2 regions of the Undibacterium sp. WLX3042 genome follow, and region 1 is predicted to be linked to the other one. Evidence: predicted binding sites of a transcription regulator. Region 1 holds the regulator's gene; the other holds the start of a gene.
The links. The regulator NrdR, encoded in region 1, represses ribonucleotide reductase genes. The targets are predictions, from matches to a motif close to CACNANATNTNGTG.
Positions count from the first base shown of each region.

Region 2: the regulator NrdR is predicted to act here: its motif matches at 2,919-2,932, upstream of ACPAOP_RS04415 (ribonucleoside-diphosphate reductase subunit alpha).

Region 1 is NZ_CP186698.1:2,279,553-2,284,233, reverse strand. Features, by position in the region: gene ACPAOP_RS10365 (ATP-binding protein) at 1-1,461, opposite strand, end outside; gene ACPAOP_RS10360 (sulfite exporter TauE/SafE family protein) at 1,627-2,382, opposite strand; gene nrdR (transcriptional regulator NrdR) at 2,391-2,861, opposite strand; gene glyA (serine hydroxymethyltransferase) at 2,954-4,204, opposite strand; ZMP/ZTP riboswitch at 4,335-4,468, opposite strand.
Region 2 is NZ_CP186698.1:969,855-974,535, forward strand. Features, by position in the region: gene ACPAOP_RS04415 (ribonucleoside-diphosphate reductase subunit alpha) at 1-2,722, opposite strand, end outside; gene ACPAOP_RS04420 (sigma-54-dependent transcriptional regulator) at 3,252-4,681, opposite strand, start outside.

The DNA.
Region 1 (4,681 bases):
ATGCACAGTTGCGATGGCTTTGCAAACGGCGAGCCCGAGCCCGGAGCCGCGCTGGCTGCTGCGATCAGTGTGATCGCCGCGCACATAGGGTTCAAAAATACTGAGTTGTTCGTGTTCTGGTATGCCTTTGCCGCTGTCTTTCACCGAGATCCGCATCCATTGCTGATGCTGATCGGCGTTGTGTTCATCAGAACCTTGTGCGCTCTGTATGCTGACGTGCAGTTGTATGTCGCCATCGGTGTATTTCAGGGCGTTTTCCAGCAAATTCGCCAGCAGTTGCGAAATCAAAACCGGATCGACTCTGACCAATGGCAGGCCTTTCGGAAGCTGAAGCTGAATGCGTTTGTCTGTGTCATGTTGGCGCACCCGTGCCAGCACGCTGCCGATGATTTCTTCTATCGATTCCCAATCCCGCACCAGTGATTGCGGTGTGTTTTCCAAACGTACCAGTTGCAGGGTGTTTTCTGTCAGCGCCGATAAATATCCGGCTTCTTTGATGATGCTGTCGAGCAGGTGTTCTTGTTCAGCCGCGCTGAGTTTGGCATGCTGAAGTTGCAGAGCGGATGCGGCACCGACCACGACGGCTAATGGCGTTCGTAAATCATGCGAGACCGCCGCTAAAAATATGCCTTGTAATTGCTGGCGCTCTGTTTCGCGTTGCGCGGCCAGAATGCTGGCGTTCAGCCGCAAACGCAAGAGCGCCTGCGCTAGTATCGTACAAAGCGCTTCGGCGTGCTGACGGCCGCTGCTGTCATTTGCCGCAACAGATTGTATGCATACAGCGCCCAGCATTTGCCCGTGCGGGTGACTATCTGCTATGGGTAAATACCATGCGTCGAGATCAGACCAGCGATTGGTGCCTGCGCCGATGACTCTGCCTTCTTTCATGCAGCATGCCATGCCATCGCGTATGGCTGCGGGTAGCTCATTGCGACCATGTAGTTTTCCGCTGGCGTCGTTCAGACCAAGCAGGTTGACGCCGGAAAAAGAATCGTCGAACGCTTGTTGCCCTAAGCTGGAAATATCTTCCGCGGTATTGCATGCGGCGAGTCGCACCGCCAGATGTTGTAATTGTCGTGCACGTTGCTCATTCAGGTGCGCGATCTCAGTTTCGCGGCGTAGGCCGGATGTCAGGCGGTGAATCACCAAGGCCAGCACCAGCATCGTGATCAGGGCAATGAAATGTTCCGACTGATCGATGCGGAAGGTCCAGCGCGGCGGCACAAAAAAGAAATTCAGCGCAGCCACCGCGGCGAGGGCGCAGGTGACAGAGTAAATCCAGCTTAGACTGTATGCAGCGATAACGACCGCCAGCACATAGATCATAGACTGGCTGGTGAGCGAGACATAAGGGTCGATCAGGGCATTGACGCCGCTGGCTAGTGCCAGCAGTAAAAAGATAGAAAAGCTATCTCTTAACGGAGAGTGTGGTCGCTGCAGGAGCTCAGTGATTTTGTTCATCTGAGCAGCGTACCATAGACGATATTAAGAACGCATCAGGATTTTTTTGCAGTTGACTGGAGTCAGCCTCAGCGCCAATTCTTGTGCCGGGATTGGCGCAAGCCGCTTTCCGGACGAAAAGACATCAGACGGAAGAGGGCGTGGCCTGGCTCAGAAAAAGCCGGACTACGCCATCAATCCATCCCACAATAGTTTGACGCCGGACAGCCCGAGTGCGGCGGTTGCGAACAGATAAAACGGACGCTCCGGTATGCGTGTCAGTAATCGCATCCCTATCCACACGCCGGCAGGCACCAGCGGCAGCAGTATCGCCGACATCGTCAGCGTGTCGATGCTGAACAGGCCGAGCGCGATGTAAAAAGGCAGCTTCGCCAGATTGATGACGGAAAAGAAAAAGACTGTGGTCGCGACAAAGGTTTCCCGTGGCTGCCGCCATGACAGCAGGTAAATCATCACCGGTGGCCCGCCCGCATGCGCCAGGGTGCTGGTAAAACCGGCACCGACGCCGCTGAACCAGCCGAACATGCGTGGCGGACGTTGTTCTGTTGTTGCCTGACCGCGATGACGCAACAGCCGGTCGAGCGTGAAGCCGACGGCGATCAGCCCTATCATTCCTTTGACCAGCCGGTCAGACATGACGCCAAAGGCCAGCGTCCCCAGCACAATGCCGACAATGGCGCCCGGTATCAGCACTCTCAGATCGCGCCAGTCGGCTTTGCCACTCCAGGCGCGGATGCCGACCATATCCATCGCGATCAGGATAGGCAGCATGACCGCTGCAGCGTCACGCGGTGAAATCCACAGCGAAAGAAAGGGAACGGCCAGTCCGCCCAATGCACCACCCAGCCCGGATTTGGAGATACCGGTGATCAGCACAGCAAAGGCGGCGACCAGCCAGCCGGCGGTGTTCATGTGTTCCATGTATTTTTTTATTTCTTGGCAGTTCTGTTATCGACATTCACTTCCTGTATCGCTTCAGCGAATTCAGAGATGTCTTTAAAACTCTTGTAGACAGACGCAAAACGGATATAGGCGATTTTATCGAGGCGTTTTAATTCATGCATGACCAGCTCGCCCAGATGAACGGACATGATTTCCCGTTCGCCGCTGGAGAGTAGTTTCTCTTCTATGCGCTGAATCGCGCTGTCGATCGCTTCTGCGGAAACCGGGCGTTTGCGCAGCGCAAGCATAAAGCTGGCGCGCAGCTTATTTGATTCATATTCGGTACGGCTGCCATTTTTCTTGACGATGACGGGCATCACCAGTTCCACCCGTTCATACGTGGTGAAACGCTTATCGCAATGTGCGCAGCGACGACGACGACGGATAACATTGCCTTCTTCGGAAACGCGGGTATCGACGACCTGAGTATCAGGATGGTGGCAGTAAGGACATTTCATGAATAGAGCCGTAGTGGTTGAGCTGTGCTGTCAGGCAGCGCAAATTAAAAAAACGCCACTCAGCAGAGTGGCGTTTTAATGACGAGCAGAAATTACTTCGCGTACACAGGGAAAGCGCTGGTCAGTTTTTTCACTTCTGCTTTAACGCGTTCTATGGTAGCCGCATCATGTGGATTATCGAGTACGTCAGCAATCAGATGACCGACTTTGATTGCTTCCGCTTCTTTGAACCCGCGGGTAGTGAATGCCGGGCTGCCAAGGCGGATACCGGAAGTGATCATCGGTTTTTGCGGATCGTTAGGGATACCGTTTTTGTTGCAGGTCATGTGCGCAGTGCCGAGAATCGCTTCTGCTTCTTTACCTGTCAGACCTTTAGGACGCAGATCCACCAGCATCACATGAGATTCAGTATGACCGGAAACGATGCGCAGACCGCGTTCTGTCAGTGTTTGCGCCAGTGCTGCGGCGTTTTTAATCACTTGTTGCTGATATTCTTTGAACTCTGGTGACAGCGCTTCTTTGAACGCCACTGCTTTACCAGCGATCACATGCATCAGCGGGCCGCCCTGAATACCAGGGAAAATAGCGGAATTGATTTTCTTGGCGATGGTTTCGTCATTGCTCAGGATGATACCGCCGCGTGGACCGCGCAGGCTCTTATGCGTGGTGGACGTGACGACGTCAGCAAACGGCACCGGATTCGGATACATGCCAGCAGCGATCAGGCCCGCATAGTGCGCCATATCGACCATGAAATACGCGCCGACTTCTTTGGCGATTTTACCGAAACGTTCAAAATCAATACGCAGTGCAAATGCAGAAGCACCGGCGATGATCAGTTTTGGTTTGGTTTCGCGCGCCAGCTTTTCCATTGCATCGTAATCGATGTCTTCCTGTGCATTCAGGCCGTAAGACACAACATTGAACCATTTACCCGACATATTCAGCGGCATGCCGTGCGTCAGGTGGCCACCTTCAGCGAGGCTCATGCCCATGATGGTGTCGCCTGGATTTAACAAGGCAAAAAATACGCCCTGATTGGCTTGTGAGCCTGAATTTGGTTGCACGTTGGCGAAGTTACAGCCGAACAGTTGTTTCAGGCGGTCAATCGCCAGTTGCTCGACGACATCGACGTGTTCGCAACCGCCGTAGTAACGTTTGCCAGGATAGCCTTCGGCATATTTGTTGGTCAGCTGCGAGCCTTGTGCTTCCATCACGGCTGGCGAAGTGTAGTTTTCAGATGCGATCAGCTCAATGTGATCTTCCTGACGCTGATTTTCTAATTGTATCGTCGCGAACAATTCGGGATCGATATTGGCGAGCGTATGGTTTTTTGCAAACATGGTTTTCCTGATTATCGTGAGGGTGAGTCGAACAAGTGAGTAACGAGTTAAACAAACGGGATTGGTGATTGTCTTCAGCGAGGTGTCAGTCTGACGCGGACGAAGAGGGGCAGCCTCACTACTTTTACCATCAGGCTACCCAGGCGCACGGCTGGGGTTAAGTTACATAACAACCCCGACATCTCACGCTTCCCGATGGATCTCCATCTTTTGCCGTTGCCTGTATCAGGATCAACCACAATTTCGCCAGTCACGTGAGACAAAATGGTGCTGAGATTTTACGTGATGCGCTCTGAATGGGCAAGCCACTCATCCGCAGATCAAAGGCATGGTTATTTTGCTAAAAAACGGGCGCTTTCGATTGCCTGAGCACGCGTATGCCCTGACCTGCAGCACAAAAGCACTTAAAATAGATAACTGACAGATATTTGTTTTGAACGACAGTACACACGGCAGACAAGCGCATTTTTTATTCAA
Region 2 (4,681 bases), 1.3 Mb from region 1:
CTATCGTACGCAGGTAATAAGTCGTTTTCAGACCACGCAACCAGGCCAGCTTGTAGGTCTCGTCGAGTTTTTTACCGGATGCGCCTGCCATGTAGATATTCAGGGATTGCGCCTGATCTATCCATTTCTGACGACGCGCAGCAGCCTCAACCAACCATGATGGGCTGATCTCAAATGCAGTCGCATACAATTCACGCAAATCCTGAGGAATGCGATCAATGCGAGCCAGACTACCATCGAAATATTTGAGGTCGGCGATCATCACCTCATCCCACAAGCCGCGCAATTTCAGGTCGCGCACCAGATGCTCATTAATCTCTGTGAACTCACCGGACAAATTCGACTTCACATACAGATTCTGATAGGTCGGCTCAATACACGCTGAGACACCGATGATGTTAGAAATTGTTGCCGTCGGCGCGATCGCGACGCAGTTGGAATTGCGCATACCGAATTGCTTAATGCGGTTGCGAACGATGGTCCAATCCATGGTTTCGCTAAAATCTGCTTCCAGATAACCGCCACGCTCTTCTGCCAGCAGCTTCAATGAGTCCTGAGGCAGAATGCCACGATCCCACAGCGAGCCTTTGTATGAACTATAGGCACCGCGCTCCTCCGCCAGTTCTGTCGACGCCAGGTAAGCGTAATAGCAAACGGCTTCCATAGAGGTATCGGCAAACTGCACCGCTTCATTCGATGCATAAGGAACACGCATCATGTGCAGGCAATCCTGGAAGCCCATAATACCCATGCCGACCGGACGGTGACGCAGATTAGAGTCGCGCGCTTTCTGTACAGCGTAGTAGTTAATATCAATCACGTTATCCAGCATACGCATCGCAGTACGGATAGTCTTTTGCAGTTTGACGTGATCCAGTTTGCCGTTCTTCATGTGTGCTGGCAGATTGACGGAACCCAGATTACATACGGCGATCTCACTCTCATTGGTATTAAGTGTGATCTCAGTACACAGATTCGATGAGTGCACTACACCTACATGTTGCTGCGGGCTACGGATATTGCAAGGATCTTTGAATGTGATCCACGGGTGACCTGTTTCAAACAGCATGGACAGCATCTTGCGCCATAAGTCGAGCGCAGGCACTTTTTTAGATAATTCAATCTCTCCGGAAGCCGCTTTCGCTTCGTAAGCAAGATAAGCGCTTTCAAATGCTTTACCAAATTTATCGTGCAGATCCGGTACGTCCGATGGTGAGAACAGGGTCCATTCGCCTTTTTCCATCACGCGCTTCATGAACAGATCCGGAATCCAGTTGGCTGTATTCATGTCATGCGTGCGACGACGATCATCACCAGTGTTCTTACGCAGATCGAGGAACTCCTCAATATCCATATGCCAGGTTTCGAGGTAAGCACAGACAGCACCTTTACGCTTACCACCCTGATTGACCGCAACCGCAGTATCGTTAACCACTTTCAGGAACGGCACCACGCCCTGAGATTTGCCATTCGTGCCTTTGATATGCGCGCCGAGCGAACGTACCGGAGTCCAGTCATTCCCAAGACCACCTGCATATTTCGCCAGCAAGGCGTTTTCTTTGAGTGCATCATAAATACCGGCCAGATCATCAGAAACAGTCGTCAGATAGCACGACGATAACTGCGAACGCTGTGTACCTGAATTAAACAGCGTCGGTGTCGAACTCATGAAATCAAAACTCGACAACAGATGGTAGAACTCGATCGCACGGGCGTTACGGTCTTTTTCTTGCAGCGCCAGCCCCATTGCCACACGCATGTAGAAAGCCTGCGGCATTTCGATACGGGTGCCCCGGACGTGCAGGAAATAGCGGTCATACAAAGTTTGCAAACCGATATAACTGAATTGCAAATCACGTTCAGCAACCAAGGCTTTAGCCAGGCGCTCCAGATCAAATTCCCCTAATTTGGTATCCAGCAATTCCGCCGCGATACCTTTCTGGATAAATTGCGGAAAATAAGTAATATATTCAGCTGCCGCATCCTGCTGAGCGACCTCCTTACCGAATACTTCTTTACGTACTGTATGCAACAACAAACGGGAAGTTACCTGACTGTAAGCAGGTTCTTTTTCCATCAACGCCCGCGCTGCCAGAATTGCTGATTTATGTAATTCCTCGACAGGCACACCGTCGTACAGGTTCTTCAGTGTTTCGGTCAGAATTGCTTCAGCATCCACCAGTTTGTCCAGACCGACACAGGCAGCAGTAATCAGGGTGCGGACTTTTTCAATATCAAGGATCACTTTTTCGCCATCAATGACCACATGAATTTTCGGCAGTTTTGCCTGAGAAGCTTGCTGTGCTTCACGCTGCAGGCGGCGCTCTTCCTGATGCTTCGCGCGATACAGCACATAGGCACGGGCAACATCATGCTCACCGGAGCGCATCAGTGCCAGCTCAACCTGATCCTGAATATCTTCAATGTGAAACGTGCCACCGGTTGGCTGTCTGCGCAGTAATGCCGCAACAACAGTCGCCGTCAGTTGTTCAACGAGTTCGCGGATACGGGCAGATGCGGCCCCCTGACCACCGTTGACGGCAAGAAAAGCCTTTGTCATCGCAATCGCAATTTTTTGCGGCTCAAAACCAACTACTGCACCATTCCGGCGAATGACCCTGTGCTCGCTGTATCCGGTGCTGGCTCCTGTCTGAACGGCGTTAGCGCCTACAGAGCTTAGGTCGGAATGAGATGGCGTTGATGTTTCCATTGAAGAGTGCATTGAACCTCCAGAGTCGGTGATATCGTGAGTCGCTTCATGATCTCAGTCAGATCATGACCACGCTCGGGTTAACTGAATGTTGCGCCTTATTACAAACTAGCTTTTACACGGAAAAAGGCCGTGTTATTTCTTCATTTTCAAATCAATTGCTGCTAAATCGGGGAAGGTGAAGCAAGAAAGGCAAAACAAGAAAAACTACTATATATAGTGCACAAATAATTTATAGCCCTAATTCTAGTGCCCGATGCTAAGGTGCGCAACCGCTTTATCTGTTCATTTTTCAGTAAATTTTTTTGTGCAGGCGATTGACTTTCGCAGATGATCAGAAAACTGCAGCAAACTGGGTGAGTGAGTACTAACGGAAAATAGCCACACTGAGAACAGGATATTTATTTGTCTGTTTTTCATCGGCAGGATCAGACAAAAGAAGCAGGATCCGATTAAAAGGCAGAAGCAAAATCCGGGGGAAACGCATGCGCGACTTCCCCCCACGAAACAACAATCCAGCGCAGAATCAGTATGCGGAAAATTAATCCTGGATTTTCAGTTTCTGTATCTGGTAACGTAGCTGCCTGAAGCTGACGCCGAGCAACTCGGCAGCCTGCGTCCGGTTGTGCCTGGTCAGCTCCAGCGCCCTTATTATCATTTCACGTTCAATTCTTTCCAGATATTCTGGCAAAGAACAAGGAAGTAACGGCGGTGAAAAAACATTGTCGTCTTGCGCCGAAACGATGTCGCTAATCACGCGTTCAGAATGGCCGGTCTCACCAGTAACCGGTTCAGTTACTGATTTTTTATGATGACGTAAAGCGAGGTCGGCCACCTGAATACAGCCATCATTGGCAAAAGCAAGAGCACGCTCCAGAATGTTTTCCAGTTCGCGGACATTGCCGGGGAAGTCATACGTACACAAGGCTTGCAATGCGGCCGGCGATAACGTGACCTGACCACCAGCGAGCTTACCCAATATCGCCAGAGATAAATCAGCAATGTCTTCAAGCCGCTCACGCAACGGCGGCAAGTGCAGCTCAATGACGTTTAAGCGGTAATACAAATCCTGCCGGAATCGTCCTTCATTAACGCAGTTACTCAGATTCTGATGAGTTGCGCTGATAATTCTGACGTCCACGGACTCCTCCAGCGTCGCGCCGACTTTACGGATACGGCGCTCCTGTATTGCCCTCAACAACTTCACCTGCATCGCCAGCGGTAAATCGGCGACTTCGTCAAGCATCAGCGTGCCGCCATTCGCCGCCTGAAAAAATCCTTCACGATCATCGGCCGCGCCGGTAAAAGCCCCCTTGCGGTAGCCAAAAAATTCCGCTTCCATCAGCGTTTCGGGAATCGCACCGCAATTGACTGCGATGAATGGCTTACCGGCTCGTGAACTCGATGTGTGGATCTCACGCGCTGCCAGCTCTTTACCGCTGCCGGATTCTCCGGTAATGATAACCGGTGCCATGCTACGTGCCAGACGGGCAATTTGCGCACGCACCTCCTGCATACCGGATGAAGAGCCAATCAGAAAAGAGACCGGCCCCTGCTCTGATACATGCGACATCACCTCTGGTTCCGCATTGCTCAGATTCACCTCCAGTGCCGAGCGCACCAGCTTGCGTAAATGATCCAGCGCCACAGGCTTGGAGACATAATCAAATGCTCCCGCCTTCAAGGCTATCACCGCATTATCGGTACTGCCGAAAGCAGTGATGACGGCAATCGGGGTGTTTTTATAATGAAGATTGACTTCTTCAACCAGTTCCATACCCGAACCGTCAGGTAAACGCATATCCGTCAGCACCAGCGAGTAACTGTTTTTTTGCAGCAGACTTCTGGCGATATGCAGATTTTCAGCGCTATCAACATCCAGCCCCATTTTAATCAGGGTAATCTCTAACAATTCCCGCAAATGCGCTTCATCATCAACAACCAGAATGCGTGGACAAGTGGTGCCGGTAA